DNA from 2 places in the Arthrobacter sp. NPDC057388 genome. Region 2 is predicted to be linked to the other one. Evidence: riboswitches for the same ligand, from Rfam matches in the RefSeq annotation. Region 2 holds a riboswitch; the other holds the start of a gene.

Region 1 (4,153 bases), on a different contig from region 2:
GCCGCCTGCACCACCTCGCGGGACAGGCCCACGAGTTCGAGGGCTTCCGCGCTGAGCACCACCTCCACGGAAGGATCGGCCGCCGCGGCGGCGACGTCCTCGGCACGGATATGGGCCGTGCCGATCAGGAAGGTGCCGCGGCGGACGCCCGGCACCAGAACGTGGTTCGCGTCGGCCCCGGCCATGGCGCTAGAAGTCCAGCAGGTTCCGGCGGAAGCCGCCGTTGCCGTAGCCCGTCCGGAGCAGTCCCCGCCTGCGCAGCACCGGCGCCAGCCTGTCCAGCACGCCGTGGATGGTGGCGGGGTCCACGAAGCCGGAGAAGAGGAATCCGTCGCCGCCCACTGCGGCCCCGGTTTCCTCGAGGTAGTCGGCGATCTCCTCGGCCGTGCCGATAATGCTGTCGCCTGCGCCGCCGCTGCGCGCCTGCAGGATCTGCCGCAGGGTGGAACCCGGCGGCGCCGCCTTGGAGAAGTGCTCCAGGGTTCCCTGGTTGCTGTTGGTGCTGAGCTCGGGAAGCGGCTCATCAAGGTCGAACTGCTTGAAGTCGATGACGGAGAGGTAGGAGATGGAGTTGAGCTGGCTGTCGATGTCCCGCTGCGTGAGTTCCCGGCGCGCGGCGCGCAGTTCCTCCGCCTCCGCCGTGGAACCGGTCACCGTCGGTTTGAGCACGAAGAGCACCTTGACGTCGTCGGGGTTCCGGCCCGCCGCAGCGGCCTCGGCGCGGATGGAGTCGCGGTACGCCTTCATGCCGTCCACGCCGCGGGCCAGGGCGATGGCAACATCCGCGTTCGCGCCCGCGAACGCCTTGCCCCGCGGGGATGCCCCGGCCTGCACCAGCACCGGTTCCTCCGGCAGCGGTGCCGTGTTCAGCGGTCCCCGGACCTTGAAGAACTCCCCGTCGTGGTGGATGGGGCGGACCTTCGTGTGGTCGGCGAAGATGCCGGCCTGGGCGTCCTCGAGGATGGCGTCCGGTTCCCAGCTGCGCCAGAGCTTGCGGACCACGTCCACGAACTCCTCGGCCTTCTCGTACCGGAGGTCGTGCTCGATCTGCTGGTCCAGTCCATAGTTCTGCGCGGCCAGGTCACTCCCGGAGGTCACGACGTTCCAGCAGCTGGCCGTTGGAAAAATGCTGGAGCGTGGCCAGCAGCCGGGCCGCGGTGAAGGGCGGATAGAAGGAGGCGCTGATGGTGGGCACGATGCCCAGGTGCTCCGTGGCGGACAGCAGGTACGGCACCAGTGCCAGCGGATCGTGCTTCGGGGCGAAGGACGCCTGCGCCAGCGAGACCTCCGCGCTGCCGCCATAGGTGTCGGGGACAGTGAGCGAATCCTCGATGATGAACAGGTCCAGCCCGGCCCGCTCGAACTCGCGGACCGCGTGCTGGTAGGGGGCGGGCTTCTTCCAGTCGTAGCCGATTCCGTAGCCGGGCGTCCCCCAGCCCTGGACCCCGAAGCCGTGGCCCACAAACCATCCAAAGTGCAGCATGGAAGTGACTGTATGCGCGGTCGAATCATTCACTGCGGCCTAGTTTCATCCGGCGTTACGGCGGGTCATCTCCCCGTCATTATCCTCCCGGCCGGGGGCTTTGTAACGGCAACGCCGGGCAACCCGGACGGTTCCGTGGATCAGGGAAGCCGCGGGGTCCGTTACGGAAGATGACGGCGGCGGCGGTGCGCGCCGCCGTCGTCAGTGTTACTTTTTTCGGGAGTAATGAGTACCGGCGTTAAGCCCTGACTGGCCGGTCGGCAACCCTCCTTCCACGGCGGGGTGCCTCAGGTGAATACTCGGCATATCGACCACTTCGAGCTGCAAGCGTGAGAAAAGGAGATCCGTCGTGTCAGACGCCCCGGCCGTTGCAACGCTGCCGTCCCAGCAGGATAAACCTGAGGAAAAGCTGTCCTACCGCCTCGTCACGGGCCCCGACGACCGGGCTTTCTGTGAGCGCATCTCAGCAGCCCTGGCCGAAGGCTACGTGCTGCATGGCAGCCCGGCGGCCACCTTCAACGGCACCACCGTCATCGTGGCCCAGGCCCTCATCCTGCCGGCCGCCATCGCCAGCGCGGATGCCGCCGTCGCCACCGCCGTTGACCGGCTGGACTCCGACGAGGACCTCAGCGCGGAAGTTTACGAGGGCCACGCATGAGCTATGCCGGAGACCTCACCCCGCAGGACGCATGGGCCAAGCTTGAGGAGGGCGCCATCCTGGTGGACGTGCGCACCGAGGGCGAATGGGCGCACATCGGCATTCCTGACACGAAAGCCACGGACAACGACCCCCTTTTCATCCAGTGGACCTTTCCCGGCGGCATTCCCAATCCGGAGTTCGTTGACCAGCTGAAGCAGCAGGCCCCCGAGGACGCCGGGGTGGAGCTGGTCTTCCTGTGCCGTTCCGGCCAGCGCTCCATCGCTGCCGCCATTGCCGCCACGCAGGCCGGTTTCACGGCCTACAACGTGCTCGAAGGTTTCGAGGGCGAGCCGGACCGCTATGGCGAGCGCACCGTGAACGGCTGGAAGAACCGCGGCCTGCCGACGAACCTGGGAAAGAACTAAGTTGACCTTTAATCACGACGCCGCCGGCTGGAGCCCCGATACCCAGGCCGTCCGCGGCGGGCTGGACCGCACCAATTTCCAGGAGACCACCGAGCCTGTCTTCCTGAACTCCGGGTTTGTCTACGAGTCTGCCGCCGCCGCGGAGCGGGCTTTCACCGGCGAAGATGAGCGCTTTGTCTACTCGCGTTACGGCAACCCGTCAGTGGCCACCTTCCAGGAGCGGCTCCGCCTGCTTGAAGGCACCGAGGCGTGCTTTGCGACGGCGTCCGGCATGTCCGCGGTCTTCACCGCCCTGGGCGCCCTGCTCGGCGCCGGGGACCGCGTGGTCGCCGCCCGTTCCCTGTTCGGCTCCTGCTTTGTCATCCTCAATGAAATCCTGCCGCGGTGGGGCGTGGAGACGGTGTTCGTGGATGGCCCGGACCTGGATCAGTGGCGCGAGGCCCTCTCGGTGCCCACCACTGCCGTCTTCTTCGAATCCCCGTCCAACCCGATGCAGGAGATCGTGGACATCGCGGCGGTCAGCGAACTCGCCCACGCCGCCGGCGCCAAGGTGGTGGCGGACAACGTCTTTGCCACGCCGCTGCTGCAGCGCTGCGGGGACCTCGGCGCGGACGTGGTCGTCTACTCCGGCACCAAGCACATCGACGGCCAGGGCCGGGTGATGGGCGGGGCAATCCTGGGCACCAAGGAGTTCATCGACGGTCCGGTCAAGCAGCTCATGCGGCACACCGGCCCGGCGCTCTCCTCGTTCAACGCCTGGGTCCTCACCAAAGGCCTGGAGACCATGTCCCTGCGCGTGAACCACTCCTCCGCCACCGCGCTGCGGCTGGCCGAATGGCTGGAAACCCAGCCCGCCGTCAACTGGGTGAAGTACCCGCTGCTCAAGTCCCACCCACAGTATGACCTGGCGGCCCGGCAGATGAAGGCCGGCGGCACCGTCCTCACGCTGGAACTTGCGACGACCGCCGGCCAGTCGGGCAAGGAAGCCGCCTTTGCACTGCTGGACGCCCTGAAGATCATCGATATCTCCAACAACCTGGGCGACGCCAAATCCCTCATCACCCACCCCGCGACCACGACCCACCGGGCCATGGGACCGGAAGGACGTGCCGCAATCGGGCTCAGCGACGGGGTGGTGCGGCTGTCCGTCGGCCTGGAGGATGCAGATGACCTCATTGCCGACCTGGAGCAGGCGCTCAAACAGATCTGACGTTACTTCCGATCGCGGGCTGTTAATTTCCGTTTCCCTGCACGTCCTGCCGTTTCGGGTGTCCTTGAGAACGGAACCCCGGCACGCTTTAGTGGGTGGACAGGCAGGGTTTACCCAGGGTTTACATGGACGGTCTTGTAGGCTCCATGTGCACTGGGCAGACTCGAATAACACTGATGAGCCGATGAAACCCCTGTCGGCTCACCCCCCATTCAAGGACAGACGCAGCGATGCGTTCGGGGCCGCGGCCGCGAAGACGCTGCGCGCAGCCTCCCTGACCGGAAGGAACGTCATGGCCGGAGTATTCGAAGTTTTTGTTGACGCTGAGTCCCAGTACCGTTTCCGGCTGGTGGCTCCCAATGGAACCGTGCTGGCCATCTCCGCTCCTTTCGAGG
Region 2 (4,153 bases):
CCGACGGCGTAGGTCAGGAACGCGGCGATGATGCCGTCCAGCTCAGTGCCGGCGTTGGGGAAGAAGGTCTTGCCAAAGACCAGGGTGGCGGCAGATGCGTAGAGGAAGAACTCGTACCACTCCACGACGGTGCCGGCCATTGAGGCCGTAACCACCTTCTTGAGGCCTGAGGCCTTTACGTCGGTTTCCTCTGCGCGCCTGACGGCGGAGCTTTCCGTACTCATTGCGAACTCCTTCGGCGTCGTCGTCGACACCACGGGGACCAGTCGATGGCGGTCGGGTGTGATGCGCACCACGAACGCCGGATTCAACGAGTATGGTCTGCCTGCGACGCAAGCTCAACGCCAAATAGTGCAGGGCGCATCTGCATAAATGCACACGCACAGGCGCATCACAGCCGCCGGTCGGCCATATCCGGCCGGGCCACCCTGTCCGGAGTCAGTTCAGGAAGTGGGCCCTGAGCTGGGCGTTCAGCTGGCCGATCTCCGTGAGGAAGCCGTCATGGCCGATCGGCGAATCGATCATGTGCACCTCCACGTTCCCGGGGAGCGCCTCGGCAAGTTCCAGCGACTGGGCGGGAAAGTACAGCCGGTCTGTCTCCACGGCCGCCACGAAGAAGTCGGCGGTGGCCCGCGACAGGGCCTCCTCCAGCGTCCCCCGCCCCCGGGTGACGTCATGGCTCATGAGCGCTTCCGTCAGGGCGATGTAGCTGTTGGCGTCGAAGCGCCGGACCAGCTTGTTGCCCTGGTGGTCCAGGTAGCTCTCCACCTGGTAGCGGCCGCGTCCTCCCAGGGCCTCCGCCTGCAGCGGCTCCTCAGCCGCCTGGGCGTTCCTGCCGAAGCGGAAATCGAGCTCGTAGGCGGAGCGGTAGGTGATGTGGGCGATCCGCCGGGCGAGTGCCAGGCCCTCCGCGGGTTCCGCACCGCCGTAGTAGTCTCCGCCGTTGAAGTGGCGGTCCTGGCGGATGGCAAGTGTCTGGGCCTGGGCGAAGGCGATCTGCTCGGCCGTGCTCCTGGCCCCGACGGCGATGACACCGCAGCGGCGAACCCGCTCCGGGAAAGTGACGGCCCATTCCAGGGCGCGCGCCCCGCCCATGGATCCGCCCACCACGGCGTGCCAGCTGCCGATCCCGAGCTGGTCAGCGAGCCTGGCCTCGGCAACGGTGGAGTCCCGGAGCGTCACCAGCGGAAAACGCGAGCCCCAGGGCTTGCCGTCCGGGGCGGGCGACGACGGCCCGGTGGACCCGTAGCAGCCGCCCAGGATGTTGATGGAAATGACGAAGAACTTGTTGGTGTCCGCAGGCGCGCCAGGACCGGCGAGCTGTTCCCACCAGCCTTCCTCGTCCCCGGCGCCGCGCGTCACGTGCGTGCTGCCGGTCAGGGCGTGCTGGACGAGGATCGCATTGGAGCCGTCCTCGTTGAGCGTTCCCCAGGTTTCATAGGCGAGGGTCACATCCGGCAGGAAGCCTCCGGCTTCCAGTTCCAGGCTGCCGATGTTGCGGTACTGGACAGTGCCATCCAGGGCAGAGCCTTCAGGGGCCGTGCCGGCCGGAGCGTCGGTGTGGCTGACAGAAATCGTCACAGGTAAACCTCTTCTACGCGCTTGCCCGCCGTCAGCAGACCGGCAGGCCAGGTCTTCACCCGGGGCACCCCACCGCGGAAGGAGGGTTGCCGGCCAGCAAGCCGGGGCTGTCGCTGGCACTCATGACCTGTTGCCAGTGTACGAAACAGGCGCACGCCTGCGCGAAGAATGTGACGGCTGTGTGACTCCCCGCCCCTCGCCGGCGGGAGATGGGGCGGGAATCACAGGGCCAGCCAGGTCCGTCAGGCGCCTTTCGCGGCGCGGAACCCGGCGTCGAGATCGGCAAGGATGTCGTCAATGTGCTCCAGGCCTACCGACAGCCTGACCAGCCCCGGGGCGACCCCGGCCACGTCCTGCTGTTCCGGGGTCAGCTGGCTGTGCGTGGTCGACGCCGGATGGATGACAAGGGAGCGGACGTCACCAATGTTCGCCACGTGGGAGTGCAGTTCCAGTGCATTAACGAAGCGCTTGCCGGCCTCGGCGCCGCCGGCCACGGTAAAGGCCACCACCGCGCCGGTGCCTTTGGGCCCGTATTTCAGGCCGCGCTCATACCAGGGGCTGGACGGCAGGCCGGCGTAGGCCACGGACTCCACATCGTCCCGGGCTTCCAGCCAGCTCGCCACCGCCACCGCGTTGGCCACGTGGCGCTCCACGCGCAGGCTCAGAGTTTCCAGGCCCTGGGCGATGAGGAAGGCATTGAACGGGGACACCGCCGAGCCCAGGTCGCGGAGCAGCTGGACCCTCGCCTTGAGGATGTAGGACAGGTTGGCGCCCAGCGCACCGGCCGCGCCGAGATCACGGGCGTAGACGAGCCCGTTGTACGTGGGGTCCGGGGCGTTGAAGCCCGGGAACCGATGCGGATCCTTGCCGAAGTCGAAGTTTCCCGAATCCACGATGACGCCGGCTATGGCGGCGCCGTGCCCGCCCAGGTACTTGGTGGCCGAGTGCACCACGATGTCCGCGCCCCATTCAAGCGGCCTGATGAGGTAGGGGGTGGAGAGGGTGTTGTCCACGATGAGCGGCACGCCGGCCTCATGCGCAGCCCGGGAGACGCCTTCGATGTCCAGGACGTCCTGCCGGGGGTTGGACACCACCTCGGCGAAGAACAGCTTGGTGTTCGGCTGCACGGCATCGCGCCACTGCTGCAGGTCATCGGGATCGGCAACGAACGTGACGGAAACGCCGAATTTCTTCAGCGTGTGCGCGAGCAGGTTGTAGGTGCCGCCGTAGAGGCTTGGACTGGCCACCACATGGTCGCCGGCCTCGGCGATGTTGAGGATGGCATAGGTTTCTGCGGCCTGGCCCGAGCTCAGGAGCAGCGCGGCGAGCCCGCCCTCCAGGCTGGCGATCCGCTGTTCGACGGCGTCCTGGGTGGGGTTGCCGATCCGGGTATAGATGGGCGCGATCTCCGCGAGCGCGAAGCGGTCGGCTGCGCTTTCGGCGCTGGGGAAGACAAACGAGGTCGTCTGGTAGATCGGCAGCGACCGGGCGCCGGTGGCGCCGTCCGGCACCTGGCCGGCGTGGATCTGGCGGGTTTCGAATGACCATGCGTTGGACATGCAGGCTCCTGAGGCTAAAGGGGCGTGTGCTGTCCCGGCACAGGCCCGCGCTTGCCGCCCGGCGGACGCCGCGCGGCCAGGTCTTCACCCGGGGCACCCCGCCGCGGCGGAGGGTTGCCGGCCAGCGGGCCGGGGCCTTTTTCGCTGGCACTCATGACCTGCGATCAGTGTAGGAACAGCCCTACTTCGCGCACAGCTTTGTGAAGAATTTCGTCAAAAGCTGGACATTTCGTTAAGTTAGGGCACCCTAAGCTGAGAGCCCCGTCACAAAGTGCCAAGATGAGGGCATGCGCATGGATCACGTCTCTTACGCCTGTGAACACGATGGCCTCGCGGCCACCACCGAACGTATCTCCTCCGCCCTCGGCGTCGAAGCCGTAAAGGGCGGAGTGCACCCCCGGTTTGGAACCCGGAACATGATCATTCCGCTGGCCGGCCACAAGTACCTTGAGGTCGTTGAGGTCCTGGACCACCCGGCGTCGGACAAGGCGCCCTTCGGCCAGGCCGTCCGGGCCCGGTCCGCAGCGGGCGGCGGCTGGATGGGCTGGTGCGTCGAAGTTGACGACCTCGCCCCGTTCGAGGAACGCCTCGGCCGCTCCGCGGTCAACGGCAACCGCAAGTTCCCCGACGGCCGCGAACTTATCTGGAAGCAGATCGGCATCCTGGGGCTCATCGCCGACCCCCAGGTTCCGTACATGCTGAAGTGGGAAGGCGATCCGGGCCTGCACCCGTCCAACGCCTATGACAGCAATGTGAAGATGTCCAGCCTCACGATTGCGGGCTCTGCCGAGCGCGTGACCGAATGGCTCGGCGAGCCCGTGGAACGGCCGCTGGAGGACGTCGCCGTGAACTGGGTGGCACCGCACGGTACGCCGGGCATCCTCTCCGTCACGTTCGAAACCGCAGCGGGCGCCGTCACCATCTGACGCGCTTCCTGCCCTTCTCTTCGGCCGCCATCAGCGGGTGCCAACGACGCCACCCGCCGATGGCGGCCGAATCATTTTTAAGGGCTG

The links. A riboswitch is a leader RNA that binds a small molecule or an ion and turns the genes downstream of it on or off. The one in region 2 is predicted to bind S-adenosylmethionine.
Region 1: another riboswitch for S-adenosylmethionine. It lies ahead of ACFUTU_RS03405 (DUF1737 domain-containing protein); the one in region 2 lies ahead of ACFUTU_RS05645 (homoserine O-acetyltransferase).

Annotation. Positions count from the first base shown of each region.
Region 1 covers NZ_JBHVBL010000004.1:124,540-128,692, forward strand. The annotation lists gene ACFUTU_RS03390 (aromatic amino acid ammonia-lyase) at 1-185, opposite strand, end outside; gene ACFUTU_RS03395 (LLM class flavin-dependent oxidoreductase) at 190-1,098, opposite strand; gene ACFUTU_RS03400 (LLM class flavin-dependent oxidoreductase) at 1,082-1,516, opposite strand; SAM riboswitch class IV at 1,705-1,819, shown strand; gene ACFUTU_RS03405 (DUF1737 domain-containing protein) at 1,833-2,141, shown strand; gene ACFUTU_RS03410 (rhodanese-like domain-containing protein) at 2,138-2,548, shown strand; gene ACFUTU_RS03415 (O-succinylhomoserine sulfhydrylase) at 2,550-3,758, shown strand; gene ACFUTU_RS03420 (YegP family protein) at 4,051-4,153, shown strand, end outside.
Region 2 covers NZ_JBHVBL010000007.1:133,580-137,732, reverse strand. The annotation lists gene ACFUTU_RS05650 (MFS transporter) at 1-224, opposite strand, end outside; gene ACFUTU_RS05645 (homoserine O-acetyltransferase) at 439-1,581, opposite strand; SAM riboswitch class IV at 1,594-1,709, opposite strand; gene ACFUTU_RS05640 (bifunctional o-acetylhomoserine/o-acetylserine sulfhydrylase) at 1,824-3,140, opposite strand; SAM riboswitch class IV at 3,183-3,299, opposite strand; gene ACFUTU_RS05635 (VOC family protein) at 3,428-4,066, shown strand.